4 regions of the Rhodoferax sp. BAB1 genome follow, and region 1 is predicted to be linked to each of the others. Evidence: predicted binding sites of a transcription regulator. Region 1 holds the regulator's gene; each other region holds the start of a gene.
What was found. Region 1 encodes sigma-54, which starts transcription at its own class of promoters, with help from an activator protein. Its sites were predicted from a motif close to TGGCANGNAANCTGCTTT; they were not measured.

Region 1 (4,606 bases):
CCGGCCTCGATGCGTTCGCCATAGGGCGGGTTGACCAGCATCACACCCGGCGTGGCGCAGGGCGGCATGCGCTGCAGGGCGTCACCGCCACGGAACTCGATCACGTCAGCCACGCCGGCCCGCTGGGCATTGCGCTGGGCAAAGTCCACCATGCGGTGCGACACGTCGCTGCCGTAGATCAGCGCGGCCTGGCCCGGCTCGGGCTTGACCACCGCCTGCGCGGCCTCGCTCTTCATCTCGGCCCATTCGGGGGCGCGGAAGGGGCGGTATTTCTCGAAGGCAAAACGACGCAGGGAACCGGCCGCGATGTTGCAGGCAATCTGCGCCGCCTCGATGGCGATGGTGCCGCTGCCGCAGCAGGGGTCGTACAGCGGCGTCAGGTCACCGTCGGCGTCGCCCTCGGCCCAGCCGCTGGCGGCGATCATGGCGGCGGCCAGGGTTTCCTTCAGGGGCGCATCACCCTTGTCCTCGCGCCAGCCGCGCTTGAACAGCGGTTCGCCCGAGGTGTCGATGTAGAGTGAGCAGCTGTCGGTGGTCAGGTGGGCGTAGATGCGCACATCGGGCCACTGGGTGTCCACATCGGGGCGCACGCCGCCCGAGGTTTCGCGAAAACGGTCACAGACCGCATCCTTCACCTTCAGCGCCGCGAAGTTCAGCGAGGTCAGCGGGCTGTGCTGGGCCGTGATCTCGACCTTGATGCTTTCCTTCGGTGTGAACCACTGCTCCCAGGGCACTGCCATGGCGGCGCGGTACAGGTCCTGCTCGCTGCGGTACTCGGTGTAGGACACCAGCACCAGCACACGCTGCGCCAGGCGGCTGTAGAGATTGAGCAGCATGGCCTGCGCAAACGAGGTGCGCACCGCCACCCCGCCACGTTGTTTGGTGATGCAGCCCGGCGGCAGGTCCGTGATCCGCAGGATCTCGGGGGCCAGATAGTCCTCGACGCCGGCGGCGCAGGGCAGGAACAATTGAAGCTGGTTCACAAGGCTTTCCGTAAATTCGCGGGCGCGATCTTGAGCGCCTCGCGGTATTTGGCGACCGTGCGTCGCGCGCACTCGATACCCTGCTCCTTGAGCATCTCGGAGAGCTGGCTGTCGGACAGGGGTTTCTTGACACTCTCGGCGCTGACGAACTGCTTGATCAGCGCGCGCACCGCCGTGCTGGAGGCATTGCCGCCGGACTCGGTGCCCAGGCCCGAGCCGAAGAAGTACTTGAGCTCGTAGGTGCCGAAGGGCGTGGCCATGTACTTGGCCGTGGTCACGCGGCTGATGGTGGACTCGTGCAGGCCGAGCTCGTCGGCGATCTCGCGCAGCACCAGCGGGCGCATGGCCAGCTCGCCGTGCATGAAGAAGTTCTTCTGTCGCTCGACGATGGCGCTGGAGACACGCAGGATGGTGTCGAAGCGCTGCTGGATGTTCTTGATGAACCAGCGCGCCTCCTGCAGGCGCTGCTGCAGCGCGGCGTGGTTGTCGGCGCTGCGGCCGCCGGCCTTGTGGCCCTTGAGCGCATTGGCATAGATATCGTGCACGCGCAGCCGCGGCATGATGTCCGGGTTGAGCTGCACGCGAAAGCGGGTCTGCGCGCCGCTGCCGCTGCGCACGACCAGCACGTCGGGCACGATGACGTTGCGCTCGACATTGACGAAACGCCGCCCGGGCTTGGGCTCCAGCCGCGCCACCAGGCCCAGGGCCTCACGCGTCAGGGCTTCGCTGCCGCCACAGAGCTGGGCGAGTTTGCGGAGATCGCGCCGCGCCAGCAGTTCCGGCGGCTGCTCGACCATGCGCAGGGCCTGGGCCACCACGGCCGGTTCCGGCAGGTTCTGCGCGCCGCGCATGGCCTCGGCCTGCAGGGCCAGCAACTGCAGGCGCAGGCACTCGGCCATGTTGCGCGCACCCACGCCGGTGGGCTCCAGGCTTTGCAGCAGACGCAGCGCGAGCTCGAAGTGGGCGAGCAGGGCCTCCAGATGCTCGCCTTCCTCGCCGGCCAGGCCCTGGGCCAGCGATTCGAGCGTGTCCTCCAGGTAACCGTCCTCGTTGAGGGACTCGATCAGGAACTGCAGGGCGGCACGGTCTTCGGCCCCCAGGCGCAGGGACAGGGCCTGGCGCTTGAGGAAGTCCTGCAGCGATTCCTGGCTGCGCGCCAGCTCGGTGGCATCGGCCTCATCGTCCTCGCGCGCGCCGTTGCGCGCCGGCGCGTCACCGCCCCACTCGCTGTCGTCGGGCGACATGTCCACGCTGCCATCGCCCTCCCAGCTGCCCTCGCTCTCCAGGCTGCTCACCGCGACGCTTTCGTCCGGCGCCTCGCTGGACGAAGCGCTGCTGCTGTAGTCGTAGTCGCCCTCGTCCTGCGCCACCGGGGTATCGGCACGCTCCAGGCCATGGGCCTCACGCTCAACGCTGTCGTCGGCGCGCTCCAGGAAGGGGTTCTCGTCGAGCAGTTGCTCGACCTCCTGGTTGAGCTCCAGCGTGGAGAGCTGCAGGAGACGGATGGACTGCTGCAGCTGGGGCGTGAGCGCCAGATGCTGGGAGACCCGCAGCGACAGTCCCTGTTTCATGTTGTCAGTCCGATGTGCAGGGCAAGCCCTCTCACATCTTGAAGTGCTCGCCCAGGTAGACCCGGCGCACGTCGGCGTTGTTGACGATGTCGCCCGGCGTACCCTGGGCCAGCACGCGGCCTTCGCTGATGATGTAGGCGTGATCGCAGATGCCCAGCGTCTCGCGCACATTGTGGTCGGTGATCAGCACGCCGATGCCGCGCGCCTTCAGGAAGCTGATGATGCGCTGGATCTCGATCACGGCGATCGGGTCGATGCCGGCGAAAGGTTCGTCGAGCAGGATGAAACGCGGTTGCGTGGCCAGGGCGCGGGCAATCTCCACACGACGGCGCTCGCCGCCCGAGAGCGCCAGCGCGGGCGACAGGCGCAACTTCTCCACGCGCAGGTCCTGCAGCAGGGCCGTGAGGCGCAGCTCGATCTCGTCCTTGCGCAAGGGCTTGCCGTCCGCGTCGCGCTGCAGCTCCAGCACGGCACGCACGTTGTCCTCGACGTTGAGCTTGCGGAAGATCGATGCCTCCTGCGGCAGGTAGCTCAGGCCCATGCGGGCGCGCTGGTGGATGGGCATGTGCTCCACCGGCTGGTCGTCGATCAGGATCTCGCCGGCGCTGGCACGCACCAGGCCCACGATCATGTAGAACGAAGTGGTCTTGCCCGCGCCATTGGGGCCCAGCAGTCCGACCACCTCGCCCTTGCGCACCGTCAGCGAGACGTCCTTGACGACCTCGCGGCTGCCGTAGAACTTCTTCAGGTGGCGGGCTTCGAGCCGGCTCGGGTCGCCGCCGGGCAGGGTGTCGGGGGCGGTGGCCGTGTCGGGCTGGGTATCGGGCGGGATCGTGCCGGCCATCTGCTGGCTGTCGCTCACTTGCGCCCTCCGAGGGAATCGTCGTTGCGCAGCGGCACGCCCGGGCGCGATGCGGCCGGCTGCGGCGCCTCGCTGCGCGGCGTCAGCGTGGCGCGTACGCGCCCGCTGCCCTTTTGCTGTCCGCCGTCCACGGTGAAGACATCCGTCAGGCTGTTGTACTGGATGATGTTGCCGGTCACCAGGTCGGCCACCTGGCTGCCGCGCAGGCGACGCAGCTCCGCGTTCCTGATCAGCTTGAAGACGTCGGCACGGCCGTCGTATTCGATGGTCTCGCTCTCGCCTTCGATGTATTCGTCATCGCCGTCGCGCTTCTGGCGGAAGGTGGCGCGCTGGCCGGCCTCGGCCGTCACCACGCCAAACTGGTAACCCTGCGGATCCTGGCGCACCTCGATACGGGCGCCCTTGATGATGATGGAACCCCGCGTCAGCACCACATTGCCGCTGAAGACGCTGGTCTGCCTGAGGTCGTCATAGCGCAGGGCGTCGGCCTCAATGTTCATCGGCTTCTTGCTGTCGGCCTTTTCGGCCCCGGCCAGGCCCGCGCTCAGTGCACAAGCGGCACACAGCAGGAGCCGGAGGATGGGAAATTTCATAAAGGCACGAATCTTGCTCTTTGGGGTCTGGGGCATTGTAATCGCGCCGGGCCGCTGGTCCAGGCCTTGCTTGGGCCTCTTTTCCTGAGCCTGCCGGTTTCGTGAGAGACTTCCAGCCCCAGGCTCCAGCCTTGACTGAAGCCCGTCAGGACCCCGCCCCACCCGCGCGGGCCCCCAACGCCCACCTCAGCTTGCGACCACCCGCCATGGACCTGCTTTTCATCGCCGACCCGCTGGAATCGTTCAAGACCTACAAGGACAGCACCTTTGCCATGATGCGCGAGGCACAGCGCCGCGGCCACACCGTGGCAGCCTGCGAGCCGCAGCAGCTGGGCTGGCAGGCCGCCACCGGTGTGCAGGCGCATGTGCGCCGCATCCGGCTGACCGGCCACGAGGAGCACTGGTTCCACGAATCGCCGCTGGCGCCGGCCCAGCGCCTGGTCGCGCTGCGCGACTTCGACGCCATCGTCATGCGCAAGGACCCGCCCTTCGACAGCGAGTACTTCTATGCCACCCACCTGCTGGAGCAGGCCGAACGCGAAGGTGCGCGCGTCTTCAACAAACCACGCGCGCTGCGCGACCACCCGGAAAAGCTCG
Region 2 (4,606 bases), 1.2 Mb from region 1:
GCCGATGAACATGCCGCTGAAGAGATAACTCAGCGAAGGGTGGTTGTGCCAGTAGAGCAGCAGGCTGGCCAGCAGCTCGGGCCGGCGCAGGAAGGGGCTGTCGGCCGGTGTGGCGCCGCCCAGCACCATATGGTTGCCGCCACCGGTGCCGGTGTGGCGGCCGTCGGTCATGAACTTCTCGGCCGAGAGCCGGCATTCGAAGGCCGCGTCGTAGAGGAATTCGGTGTGCTGCACCAGCTCGCCCCAGTTGTGCGCGGGGTGGATGTTGACCTCGATCACACCCGGGTCCGGCGTGACCTGCAGCAGCTTGAGGCGCGCATCACGCGGCGGCGGATAGCCTTCGAGCACGATCTTCATGCCCAGTTCGTCGGCGGTGGCTTCCACCGCGGCGAGCAGGTTCAGGTAGTTTTCCAGGCGCGCCAGCGGCGGCATGAAGACGTAGAGCAGGCTGGACTTGCCGCCGTGCGCGCCTTCGGCCTTGGGGCCGTTGGCGCGCATGGGGTCGCGCGCCTCCACGCACAGGGCGGTGCGTGTGATCCAGTGCGCGGATTCGAAGCGTTTCGGTTCTTGTGTCGGTGCAGCGCCTGCCGTCTGTCCCGCGGCGGCTCCGGTTGCTGTGCCGTCCTTGGTCGCGCCGCCGCTGCGCTGGTGCGGCGCGTACTGCGTGCGCAACTGTGCCGCCTGCGGCAGCGGCGAACGCGGCGCGTAGGGGTCCTGCTCGATCAGGTAGGGGTAGTCGCCGGGCTTGACCCAGGGCAGGGACTCCAGCGGCAGGCGGTAACCCATGGGGGAATCACCGGGCAGCAGGTACATGCGGTCATCGCGGAAGAACCAGGGCCCGGTGGACCAGCTGGCGCCTGCGAGCGTGGTGTCATTGGCCTGCAGCGGTAGCACATAACCCACCACGGCGTCGAGCTTCTGCCCGAAGACACGGCGCAGGCGGATGCGCTCCATCTCGTCGTCGAGCTTGGAGTCGAAGGGGTCCACGTTGACCGGCAGTTTGCGTTCGCGCCAGAGGTAGTAGAAAACGTCCTCGTAGCCCGGCTGGATGTACTGGTCCGTCATGCCCAGCTTCTTCGCCAGGGTGTGGGTGAAACGGCGCGCATCCTCGCTGGTGTAGGCGGCAGGCACGCGTTCGTCGGCAAACAGCTCGGGCTTGTGCCACAGCGCCTGGCCGTCCTGGCGCCAGTAGATCGACAGGGCCCAGCGCGGCAACTGCTCCCCCGGGTACCACTTGCCCTGGCCGAAGTGCAGGAAACCGCCGCGCCCGTATTCGGTGCGTAATTTGTGCACCAATTCGGTGGCATAGGCCCGTTTGGTCGGGCCCAGGGCGTCGGTGTTCCATTCTGGTGCGTCACGGTCGCTGGCGGCCACATAGGTCGGCTCGCCGCCCATGGTCAGGCGCACGTCACCGGCCTGCAGGCGGGCCTCCACCGCCTCCCCCAGTTGCATGACCTGGGCCCACTGCGCGTCGGTATAGGGTTTCGTGACGCGCGGCGATTCGTAGATGCGCGTGACCTGCATGTGGTGGGCGAACTCCACCTCGCTCTCGTCCACGCCGCCTTCGACCGGGGCCGCGCCCGAAGGCTGGGGCGTGCAGGCCAGGGGAATGTGGCCTTCACCGGCCATCAGGCCCGAGGTCGGGTCCAGGCCGACCCAGCCCGCGCCCGGCAGGTAGACCTCGCACCAGGCGTGCAGGTCGGTGAAGTCGACCTCGGTGCCGCTGGGGCCGTCCAGCGACTTCACGTCGGGCTTGAGCTGGATCAGGTAACCCGAGACAAAACGCGCCGCCAGCCCGCAATGGCGCAGCAGTTGCACCATGAGCCAGCCCGAGTCGCGGCAGGAGCCGCTGCCCAGGCCCAGGGTCTGCTCGGGCGTCTGCACGCCGGGTTCCATGCGGATCAGGTACTTGATGTCGTTCTGCAACTGCTGGTTGAGCTTGACCAGGAAGTCGATCGTGCGCATCTTCGTGCGGTCGATCCGGGCCATGTAGACCTTCATGTGCGGCGTGAGCGGCGGCACGGCCAGATAGGGGGCCAGTTCCTCGCGGGTAAGCGCGCTGTAGCTGAAGGGGAACTCTTCGGCCTCGGGTTCCAGGAAGAAGTCGAAGGGGTTGTAGACCGCCATCTCCACCACCAGGTCGACCGTGACCTTGAATTCGCGGGTGGTGTCAGGGAAAACCAGGCGGGCCTGGTAATTGGCAAAGGGGTCCTGTTGCCAGTTGATGAAATGGGTGGCAGGCTCGATCTTCAGGGAGTACGAAATGATCTTGCTGCGGCAATGCGGGGCCGGGCGCAGGCGGATGACCTGGGGCCCCAGGTTCACCAGGCGGTCGTACTTGTAATGCGTGACGTGGTTCAGGGCGGCGTGGATGGACATGGCAAGGACTCGGTCGGGTGCGGGCCGCCGCGGCAGCGCAGGCCCTGCTACCAGGACCGCAAGAACCGCGCCAGGCCCGGAAATTGCTGTATCCCCTGCAGGAGAAGGTGCCATGCTGAAATTCGACGAGATGTACACCAGACCGGCAGCTGCCGGGCAAAGCCAGAGCCAGGGCGGCGGGCAGGGTTCCTCGCAATCGCAGGGGGGGGCGTCCGCAGCAGAGGCGCGGGAACACTACCGCACCTACGCCCAGTGGCTGGCGCGCCAGAGCAGCGAGCTCATGAAGGCCCGGCGCGAAGAGGCCGAGATGATCTTCCGCCGCGTGGGCATCACCTTCGCGGTCTACGGCGCCAAGGACGAGGACGGCGCCGGCACCGAGCGGCTGATCCCTTTCGACCTGATCCCGCGCATCATCCCTGCGCGCGAGTGGGCCAGCATGGAACAAGGCCTGGTGCAGCGCGTGAACGCGCTCAACCGCTTCATCCACGACGTCTACCACGGGCAGGAGATCATCAAGGCCGGCCTCATCCCGGCCGAGCAGATTCTGAACAACGCGCAGTTCCGCCCCGAGATGATGGGCGTGGACGTGCCCAACCAGGTCTATTCGCACATCAGCGGCGTCGATATCGTGCGTGCGCCCAATGCGCAGGGTGAAGGCGAGTACTACGTGCTGGAGGACAACCTGCGTGTGCCCAGCGGCGTGAGCTATATGCTCGAAGACCGCAAGATGATGATGCGGCTCTTTCCCGATCTCTTCAGCGCGCATCGCGTGGCGCCGGTGGCGCACTACCCCGACCTGCTGCTGGAGACCCTGCGCGCCTCCAGCCCGGGCACCTCGGCCGAGCCCACCGTGGTGGTGCTCACGCCCGGCATGTACAACAGCGCCTACTTCGAGCATGCCTTCCTGGCCCAGCAGATGGGCGTGGAGCTGGTCGAGGGGCAGGACCTGTTCGTCAAGGACAACTTCGTCTACATGCGTACCACGCGCGGCCCGCGCCGGGTCGACGTGATCTACCGCCGGGTCGACGACGACTTCCTCGACCCCAGGGTCTTCCGCCCCACGTCCACCCTGGGCTGTCCGGGCCTGATGGATGCCTACCGCGCCGGCCACGTGGCCATCTGCAATGCCGTGGGCACGGGGGTGGCGGACGACAAGTCCATCTACCCCTATGTGCCGAAGATGATCGAGTTCTATCTGGGCGAGAAGCCCATCCTCAACAACGTGCCCACCTACATGTGCCGCAACGCGGAGGACCTGAAGTACGTGATGGCCAACCTCAAGGACCTGGTGGTCAAGGAGGTGCACGGCGCCGGGGGCTACGGCATGCTGGTCGGCCCGGCCTCGACCAAGGCCGAGATCGAGGACTTCGGCAAGGCCGTGCTGGCCAATCCGAGCAACTACATCGCCCAGCCCACGCTGAGCCTGTCCACCTGCCCCACTTTTGTGGAGCAGGGCATTGCCCCGCGCCACATCGACCTGCGGCCTTTCGTGCTCTCGGGCAAGGAAGTGCAGATGGTGCCGGGCGGCCTCACACGTGTCGCCCTCAAGGAAGGGTCGCTGGTCGTCAACTCCTCGCAGGGCGGGGGCACCAAGGACACCTGGATCCTGGAAATCTGAAGCGCTGAAGAGGAGACCATCATGCTGAGCCGAACCGCCGACCACCTCTACTGGATGAACCGCTACACCGAGCGTGCGGAAAAGCTGGCCGCAGGCCGGCTTTCACCAAAATACTGCGAGGCGCGCAGCGCCTGCGGTGTTTGAGGCCACAGGAGATATTTGAATGTTGTCACGTACCGCCGATCACCTTTACTGGATGAACCGCTACACGGAGCGGGCCGAAAACACCGCGCGCATGCTCAACGTGAACTACGAGACCTCGCTGCTGCCGCAGTCGGCGGCCGTGGCCCAGGTCGGCTGGCAGGGACTGCTGTCCATCAGCGAGCTGCTGCCGTCCTACACCGCGCTGTACGGCGAGATCACGGCCAAGGGTGTCATGGAGTTCATGGTCAGCGACCAGGACAACCCCTCGTCCATCATCTCCTGCCTGCGCGCCGCGCGCGAGAATGCACGCGCCGTGCGCGGCACGCTGACCACCGAAGTCTGGGAGACCCAGAACCAGACCTGGCTCTCGATCAACCAGATGCTCAAGAACGGCGAGTTCGAGCGCGATCCCGGCCAGTTCTTCGAATGGGTGAAGTTCCGCTCCCACCTCTCGCGCGGTGTCGC
Region 3 (4,606 bases), 1.5 Mb from region 1:
TCATGGACGGCATCGGCGTCACCGCCAACACGACGCAGGATATCTGGAAGGATCACCCCGAAAAGGTGCTGGGCACCACGGCCGAATTCACCAAGAAGTACCCCAACACCACCCGCGCCGTCATGATGGCCGTGCTCGAAGCCGGCAAATGGATCGACGCCGGGCTGTCCAACAAGATGAAGATGGCCGAGGTCGTGGCGCAGAAGTCCTACATCAACACCAGCGTGGACGCGATCAACCAGCGCATCCTGGGCCGTTACCAGAACGGCATGGGCAAGACCTGGGACGACCCCAACCACATGAAGTTCTTCAACGACGGCGCGGTGAACTTTCCCTACCTCTCCGACGGCATGTGGTTCCTGACGCAGCACAAGCGCTGGGGCCTGCTCAAAGACCACCCGGACTACCTGGGCGTGGCCAAGCAGATCAACCAGATCGACCTGTACAAGCAGGTGGCTTCGGCCCTGAAGGTGTCGGTGCCCAAGGATGTCATGCGCACCAGCAAGCTGATCGACGGCGTGGTCTGGGACGGCAAGGACCCGAAGAAGTACGCCGACGGTTTCAAGATCAAGGCCTGAGGGCCGGCAAAGGAAAGCATCATGGTCAGCGCCGTGTTTCACACCCCCCTGGAACGGGCCACCCCCGTTCCCCTCCCGCCCACTGGCGGGAAAAAGGCCGCGACCCCGGCAGCCCCCGCTGTGGAGGCGGTCAAGACGCCGGGCTACGACTGGCGCGGCCTGTGGCTGCGCGTGATCCCCCCGGTGCTGGGCCTGGCCCTGCTGGTGGGCATCTGGGCGCTGGTGGCCATCACCAGCAACAGCAGCATCCCCAGCCCGGCCGAGACCTTCAAGCAGGCGCTCGACGTGTTCAGCGATCCCTTCTACCGCAAGGGACCGAACGACCAGGGCGTGGGCTGGAACGTGCTGATGTCCCTCGAGCGTGTCGCCCTGGGCTTCGGCCTGGCGGCCGCGGTGGGCATCCCGGCCGGTTTCATGATCGGGCGCTTCACCTTCCTGAGCCGCATGTTCAACCCGCTGATCAGCCTGCTGCGCCCGGTCTCGCCCCTGGCCTGGCTGCCCATCGGCCTGCTGGTCTTCAAGGGCGCCAACCCGGCGGCCATCTGGACCATCTTCATCTGCTCGATCTGGCCCATGATCATCAACACCGCGGTGGGCGTGCAGCGTGTGCCGCAGGACTACATGAACGTGGCGCGTGTGCTGCAGCTCTCGGAATGGAAGATCGTCACCAAGATCCTCTTCCCCGCCGTGCTGCCCTACATGCTGACCGGCGTGCGCCTGGCGGTGGGCACGGCCTGGCTGGTGATCGTCGCGGCCGAGATGCTGACCGGCGGCGTGGGCATCGGGTTCTGGGTCTGGGACGAGTGGAACAACCTCAACGTCAAGAACATCATCATCGCCATCTTCGTGATCGGCATCGTCGGCCTGGTGCTGGAGTTCGCGCTGATCAAGCTGGCCACCGCCTTCACCTTCGAAGAAGTCAAGAACTGAGGAGTCCGCCATGAACGAATCACTGAGCACCAAGTACATCGAAGTCCAGGGCGTCGAGCAGACCTTCAAGACCGCCAAGGGCTCCTTCCCTGCGCTGCGCGACATCAACCTCACGGTCGCCAAGGGCGAGTTCGTGGCGCTGATCGGTCACTCGGGCTGTGGCAAGTCCACCCTGCTCAACCTGATCGCCGGCCTGACCACCCCCACCAACGGCACCCTGCTGTGCGCCAACCGCGAAATCTCGGGCCCCGGCCCCGAGCGCGCCGTGGTGTTCCAGAACCATTCGCTGCTGCCCTGGCTGACCTGCTACGAGAACGTCTACCTCGCCGTGGAACGCGTCTTCGGCGCCGGCAGCAAGAGCACGGGCGCCGCCGCCGAGAACAAGGCCCAGCTCAAGGCCCGCACCGAAGCCGCCCTGGCCCTGGTGGGCCTGACACCCGCGGCACAAAAGCGCCCCGGCGAGATCTCGGGCGGCATGAAACAGCGCGTGGGCATCGCCCGCGCCCTCTCCATGGAACCCCAGGTGCTGCTGATGGACGAACCCTTCGGCGCCCTGGATGCGCTCACCCGCGCCAAGCTGCAGGACGAGTTGCTGGAGATCGTGGCGCGCACGAAAAGCACCGTGGTCATGGTCACGCACGATGTGGACGAGGCCGTGCTGCTGAGCGACAAGATCGTGATGATGACCAACGGACCCGCCGCCACCATCGGCGAAGTGCTGGCCGTGGACCTGCCGCGTCCGCGCAAGCGTGTGGAGCTGGCCGAAGACCCGCGTTACATCAACTACCGCAAGGCCGTGATCGACTTCCTCTACACGCGCCAGGCGCACGTGGAAAAAGCGGCTTGAATTAAGTACACCCCCGTGCCGCGCCTGAGCGCGGCCCCACCCTCAAGGGGGCGACACCAGCGGCCCGGCGAAGCCGGTTCCGCGGTGTCCCTGGGTTGGAAACCGGGCACAGCGGCTGTCGAGATGACCGCCCCAAGTCCGGGCGCAGATATTGCTTGCACTGAGATGAACAGGCCAAAGCCGGCTTGAAATCCCGCATTCGGTGCAAAGACGCACCGGATCGTTCCAGACGAAGGCGTCCACACGTGCGCAGCCCTGCTGCCATGCACGTGTCGACGCCTTTTTTGTTGGCCCACGGACAAGCACGATGAACAGCTTTCGCAATTTCCTTCAGGCCGGCCACAGCCCCACGCTGCTGGCCTCCTTCGTGTATTTCACCTACTGCTGCGGCGTCTGGGTGACCAACGGCGCCATGGCGCCCTTCATCAAGGAATCGCTGCAGCTCAGCCCCGCGCAGATCGGGCTGATGCTCTCCATCCCCATCTTTGCCGGCGCGCTCATGCGTTTCCCGCTGGGCATCCTGGCCCAGTACATCGGGCGCAAGAACGCCACCCTGGTGGAAATGGGCGGCATCGCCATCGCCCTGCTCTTTGGCTACTTCTTCGTCGAGTCCTTCAACGACCTGCTGGCCATGGGTGTGCTGCTGGGCATTGCCGGCGCCAGCTTCGGTGTGGCGCTCTCGCTGGGCTCGGGTTCCTTCCCCGCGCGCTACAAGGGCCTGGCCATGGGCCTGGTGGGTGCGGGCAATGTAGGCACCTCGGTCTCGGCCCTGCTGGCGCCACAGCTGGCCCAGGCCTACGGCTGGAAAGCCGTCTACGGCCTGGCGGCGCTGGGCCTGCTGCTGCCCGTGCTGGTGATGGTCTTCATCGCGCGCGAGCCCGACGACGTGGACAAGCACGCCAGCTTTCGCGACCACATCGCCTGCCTGTTCGAAAAAGACGGCTGGGCCTTCAGCGTCATCTACGCCATCACCTTCGGTGGTTTCATCGGCCTGACCACCTTCCTGCCCAGCTACTACTACGACCAGTTCGGCGTGAGCAAGGTGCAGGCCGGCCAGCTCACCATGCTGGCCGCCTTCATGGGCGCGGCGCTGCGCATCTTCGGCGGCTGGATCTCGGACCACTGGGGTGGCATCAACACGCTCACCGCCGTGATGGTCATCATCACCATCACCCTGCTGCTGTGCGGGCTGGCCGGCGGCTCGCTGGTGCTCACCACCCTGCTCATGATGCTGTGCTTCGCCGCTTTAGGCGCGGGCAACGGCGCGCTGTTCCAGCTGGTGCCGCTGCGCTGGCCGCTGACCACGGCCGTGGCCGGCTCCATGATCGGCGAGATCGGCGCCCTCGGCGGCGGCCTGGTGCCCAATGCCATGGGCCTGTCCAAGCAATACACCGGCACCTATTTCTGGGGCTTCGCCTTGTTCGCCCTGCTCTCGCTGCTGGTGCTGGGCATGACACGCGTGATGCAACTACGCTGGACGAGGACATGGGCGGAGAAAGGTGGTCGTGCACGCAGTGCATGACCCCTGACTTATCGGCACTCAAGGTGAATTTTTACCCTAGGAGACAGCAAGATGGAACAGGCAACATTGCTCAAGATCGCCAAATTACGAACCCTGGCGGCACGTCACGGCAAGAGCTTCGATGTGGTGCAGTTCGCGGCCAACCGCACCTTCGCCCGCGAGACCTTGTCCGCGTTGATGGACACGGCCGACCCTGATCTGCTGGTGGCAGGGCTCGAACTCATGGATGCGCTGGGCATGACGGCCTCCAGCGAAGGGACCCGTCCCGCCCTGCTCGCGGCCGACCCCAAGACCAAGGCAGAAGCCCCCAAGACCGACGCGCGTTACGTCGGGCGCCTGCGATAAGCCGACGCTCTCGTCGTTTGGTACGTGTCGAAAGCGAGCCCACACGCGAGAGCAAAAAGCCGAAGCGCTGAACAGCGCCAACCTGCAACTCAAGGCCGCCACCCGCAAGGCCGCCAATCAGGACCAGGCAGCCATCGCGGCCTGATACGCGGCAGCGTTAAGAAGCCGGTCTCCCGTTCGGGAGGGCCGGCTTTTTTTATGGGTTTCAGCGACGCAGATTCCATATCGGATAGTCGACCGCTTGGTCGCCTCTAGTCGGTCAGTTTCATGTACGTGTGGAGGCGTCCATACACAAAGGGTTAGGCGTCACTTCGGATTGACACAAGCGGAAGAGTAATCTGAGCTCCTCCCAGCACACCGTCAGACGCGTGCTACAGGGGGCAA
Region 4 (4,606 bases), 190 kb from region 1:
GATTGATGCACTGAGCAGCTGAGTATGCGAAACCCACAACTGAAGCCCGAGCGGAACCAGAAAGACTGCTATTGCCAACCGGCCTTGCCCAGGAGCCATGGGCGCCGCCAAGAGTAGCAAAGCCGTACATACCATGCTCACTAGCCAAGGCCATACCCATGGGGTGGGTCCTCCTGCTGGCTCTATCAGCCAGGGAGTGGCGATCAGCAACGCGGTGAATAAGGAGTTCCGCCGTTCGCGCAAACGCAGTTTGTTCTCCATGTCATGGAATCATCACGCGCTCGAGCTGGGGGTGCACCTCTCGCTGCAGACGCAGAAAGTCTTCCCGGACCGCAGCGTAGATTTTTTCCCCGAATAATCCTCTGATCAACTCCAGCTCTCTGGTTGCCTGCTCTGGTCGGCCATTCAATCCCAGGGCCAACGCATATTTAAAGTGAAGAGCTGTCCAGAAATATCTGTTGGATGCCTTTGCCAGCAGCTCTATCTCGGCCTCAGCCATGTTTGGCGTGGCCTTCAGCCGCAGCGCTCTCAACATCGTGCGAAGCTGATCTAATAATTTCAACTCTGGTACTTTGTAATCTGCCGGTGTTTCACCAAGCTTGCGATTTTCAAATCGTGCCACCCTGAAATCTTCTTCGGCTGCAACGTAGTCCAGGACCACTCCTGAGGCCAGCAGGGCATACGACGCCACGAATGCACCTGTCACAACCGCCGGTATGAAAACTCGACCCACCTTTGCCCCTTCCGTCCAGCGGTCCATCATGCCCAGGAGAACCCCTGCTGGAAACAAGAAATAGGCATAGGCCAACGGGAATTCCAACAAGGCATGGCATCCGATGGGCAATAAGCAAAATAGCGCCATGACCACTTTCGGCTCGTGGAGTCCTTTGCGGCGTTGCCAGACGATCAACGAGATCCAAGCGATCAAGAGCAATGTCAGCGGCAACCCTAACCAGATGGCCAGATCGAGCAAGTGGTTGTGTGTATAGGTAGCCTGCTCCTGGCCTGGGACTGTTAACGCCCCGACCTCCTGTGCACGTACCGTCTGTAGCCAGCCATAGCCCAGCCATGGAGATTCACTCAAGGCTGCCGCAAACTGCTGCCAAAGCAGTGGCCGCGTTCCAACCTGCAGAGCCTGCCCACCGATTGCTGCTTTGGCTGTGCCTTGCGCACCCCATTGAAACAGCAGGCTGAGAAACACAAATGCCAAACCCCACATGAACACCTGCCGGAAAGAAACCTGTCTCCAAGCCTTGGCTCCCCACCAAGCCGTGATCACCAGCATGACGACCACCAATAAGCCGGTGCGAGACTGCGTCAGAACGGCGGCCAGACTTTGCAGCCCGATCAACAGAAGGGCCAGTTCACCACTGACACGACGTCTTTCATAGAGTACCGCGGTTGCAATCACCCCAGTGAGCAGCAGCGTAGAGAGCTGATTGGGCTGCGCCAGATTGGCAATGGCGCGCGTGCTGTGTGCTGCCGACATCACCCAGGGCGCCCAGTCTCCCTCCAACTCGAACCACTGGACGAAGCACATCAAAGCGGAAACCGTCGCACCCGTTGCGAATGCCAGGACCAGGGTGTCGAAGGCCGTGAAATGGGTTTTCTCGCCTCCTTCCGCCCAGACATGGCCGAGCAGCCAGGCGAGTCCGAAACCGCCGACATAGAGCCACACCAGCCATAGGTCACCGGCGAATACCAGTTGGCCAAAGACATACTGTGCCAATGCTATCCCCATCAGTGCGAGGCTGGGAAAGAGACCTGCCGGCACCTGCCACCGCTGCAGTTTGCGGCGCCACACCATGATCAGTGCAGCCAGTATCAGTCCCAAAAAGACCGGAGCTTCGTTATGAAACGCCTGCCACGGCGGAAAGTGATCGGGAACCAGCCACCCCAAGCATAAAAGCGAGGCGAATATCAACACGGGCATGCTCAGATGTCTCCAAAACTAAAAAGGGCTCCGAAGAGCCCTTTGATTCATACCGTCACCTTAAGCAGTTCAAGGTAGGAACGTGCCCGTCGTGGTGATGGCCGTCGAGCGGCAGGAGCCGGGCAGATACTTGGCCGGCATGGTGCCGTTAGGACCGCACTCCCAAGCGCTCACTTGCGCCGAAGCATTCAGCGTCGGAGACAGCACAACGTAAGAGCCGGTAGCGGGGATGGACGGCGCCAGGCCGATCACGGTCACACGGATGTCGCCGCGGGCATTGGTTTGCACTGCGCCCACATACTTGGTCGGGCCGGTGCTGGCACCCGCCGCGAATTCACAGCCCCAGTTACCACCGGTCGGCAGCGAGGCTGCGGAATTCGATTGATAGACCTCGGTCACGCTGGTACGGCACTGCGACGCAGCCAGAACAACTTCCGAAACTTTGGCACGGATGGTGTAGTCCTGATAAGCCGGCAGGGCGACGGCGGCCAGAATACCGATGATCGCGACCACGATCATCAGTTCGATCAGGGTGAAACCCTTTTGCATTGCACGCTTCATATAAAGCTCCTTGGTTAAAGAAATGGATACAGCAGGGCTGTATGGTTCTTGTTTTGCAGTTTCCGTGCCAGCCTGAAACCGTGAACTAAGTTGTTGCTTTGGGGCGAATTCCCTGAGTTACGGCCAATTTCAGGTTCATTTCTGTCCACCCTCGGCTCCAGAATGACATTTTTGTCCGGCCAGCTTTGTCACTTGATGCAAACCTGGCGTACCTGTTTCAGATCGGTCACCCCCAGCATGATCTTTTCCATGCCGTCCATTTTCAGGGTCCTCATGCCGCTTTCCACGGCGGCGGCGAAGATTTCGGCCACGCGGGCGCGCTCCTGCACCAGCTTCTTGATGTGGTCATCGGCGATCAGCAGTTCGTGCAGGCCCAAGCGGCCCTTGTAGCCGGTCTTGTTGCACTTGTCGCAGCCGACCGGCTTGTAGAAGCGCAGCTTGCCGTCTTCGCCGTAGTTGACCACCCATTCCTCATAGAGTTTCTGGGCTTCGCCGCTGAAATCGGCCTTCCAGGCCTTGGTGTTACGCAATTCCTGGGCGTACTCGGAGATGAAGCTGTTGACCTCCGATGTGCCGGGGGTGTAGGGCTCCTTGCAGTCACAAAGCTTCTTGGCCAGACGCTGGGCCAGGATGCCCAGCAGCGCATCGGCAAAGTTGAACGGGTCCATGCCCATGTCCAGCAGACGCGTGATGGACTCGGGCGCGGAGTTGGTGTGCAGGGTGGAAAACACCAGGTGACCCGTCAGCGAGGCTTCCACGCCCATGGACACGGTTTCCTTGTCGCGCGACTCGCCGACCATGATGATGTCCGGGTCGGCACGCAGGAAGGCGCGCATGATCAAGGCGAAGTCGATGCCGGCTTTCTTGTTGATCTGCACCTGGCGCAGGCCCTTTTGCGTGATTTCCACCGGGTCCTCTGCCGTCCAGATCTTGGTATCGGGCGTGTTGAGGAATTTCAGGATGGAATGCAGGGTGGTGGTCTTGCCGGAGCCGGTCGGGCCGCAGACATAAAACAGGCCGTAGGGCTTGCTGACGGTGGATTCCAGCCGTTCACGATTGTGCGAAGTCAGGCCCAGTTTTTCCAGCGGGATCGGTTCGCCCGCGGCCAGGATACGCATCACCACGTCTTCGACACCCCCAGCCGACGGGATGGTCGCCACCCGTAGCTCGATGTCTAGCGGGCCATATTTCTTGAACTTGATCTTGCCGTCCTGCGGCTTGCGGCGCTCTGAAATATCGAGGTCGCACATGATCTTCAGGCGCGTGACCATGGCCTGGCGGAAATGCGCCGGCACTTCAATGTAGGGCATCAGGGTGCCGTCGATGCGGAAGCGGATACCGGTCTTGAGCTTGCCCGGCATGGGCTCGATGTGGATGTCCGAGGCCTTCTGCTGGTACGCCTCGATGATGATCTTGTTGACAAACTTGACCAGTTCATTGTCGGCCGCGGCCGACTCCAGCGAATCGTCGTTGCTTCCCTCGTCATCGAGCGGGCCGCCCATGTCGGCCAGCAGCTGGTCGATCGAGGTGCCATCGGCTATGGCACCAAAGAGCTGGGCCAACGTCTGCTCGAATTCGGTCTGCGTGGTGACGCGGTAGGAAAACTTGTTGATGCGCGAGAACACTTGCGGCACCACCCGCGCACCGCGCGTGGCCTCAGGGTCCAGGCACATGATGACCAGGCCTTCAGGTGACTCTTCCAGCGGAATCCAGCCCTGGCCTTCGGCAAATTCACGCTTGAGTGAGCCATGCAGCATTTCGGAGCGGATACGCCCGGCATTGAAGGGTTCGTAAGGCACGCCGAAAAACCTGGCCAGCGACGGGCCGACCTGGGCCGGCGTGATCTGGTGCCGGCTCAGCAGCAGATGCTCGACCGGCTGGCCCTCGTTACGCGCCTCCTGTACGCAGTCTTGCAGCTGCGTGCCCGTCAAGAAGCCATCGGCCACGAGGCCGTCGTATTTGGTCGCCCGGATACGCTGCGGCTCATCCGCCTTCTGCAGGCGCTGACGGATGGCCGTGGCCAGTGTCTTGGAAAGCTGGATGACGCCCTTGATATCCAGTTCGCTGAACGACTGGTCGGCCTTGTTGTTGATAACCTGGAGCACCCCGTAC

Region 2: the regulator sigma-54 is predicted to act here: its motif matches at 2,452-2,469, upstream of HTY51_RS05070 (circularly permuted type 2 ATP-grasp protein).
Region 3: the regulator sigma-54 is predicted to act here: its motif matches at 2,496-2,513, upstream of HTY51_RS10750 (nitrate/nitrite transporter).
Region 4: the regulator sigma-54 is predicted to act here: its motif matches at 2,547-2,564, upstream of HTY51_RS17000 (pilin).

What each region holds. Positions count from the first base shown of each region.
Region 1 covers NZ_CP054424.1:3,691,497-3,696,102, reverse strand. The annotation lists gene HTY51_RS17870 (class I SAM-dependent RNA methyltransferase) at 1-983, opposite strand, end outside; gene rpoN (RNA polymerase factor sigma-54) at 980-2,554, opposite strand; gene lptB (LPS export ABC transporter ATP-binding protein) at 2,586-3,398, opposite strand; gene lptA (lipopolysaccharide transport periplasmic protein LptA) at 3,413-4,009, opposite strand; gene gshB (glutathione synthase) at 4,216-4,606, shown strand, end outside.
Region 2 covers NZ_CP054424.1:1,029,356-1,033,961, forward strand. The annotation lists gene HTY51_RS05065 (DUF2126 domain-containing protein) at 1-2,379, opposite strand, end outside; gene HTY51_RS05070 (circularly permuted type 2 ATP-grasp protein) at 2,492-3,997, shown strand; gene HTY51_RS05075 (alpha-E domain-containing protein) at 4,019-4,141, shown strand; gene HTY51_RS05080 (alpha-E domain-containing protein) at 4,161-4,606, shown strand, end outside.
Region 3 covers NZ_CP054424.1:2,229,849-2,234,454, forward strand. The annotation lists gene HTY51_RS10735 (CmpA/NrtA family ABC transporter substrate-binding protein) at 1-578, shown strand, start outside; gene ntrB (nitrate ABC transporter permease) at 600-1,508, shown strand; gene HTY51_RS10745 (ABC transporter ATP-binding protein) at 1,519-2,355, shown strand; gene HTY51_RS10750 (nitrate/nitrite transporter) at 2,663-3,877, shown strand; gene HTY51_RS10755 (hypothetical protein) at 3,929-4,222, shown strand; gene HTY51_RS10760 (hypothetical protein) at 4,594-4,606, opposite strand, start outside.
Region 4 covers NZ_CP054424.1:3,503,228-3,507,833, reverse strand. The annotation lists gene HTY51_RS17010 (Wzy polymerase domain-containing protein) at 1-261, opposite strand, end outside; gene HTY51_RS17005 (PglL family O-oligosaccharyltransferase) at 263-1,933, opposite strand; gene HTY51_RS17000 (pilin) at 2,003-2,494, opposite strand; gene HTY51_RS16995 (GspE/PulE family protein) at 2,683-4,606, opposite strand, start outside.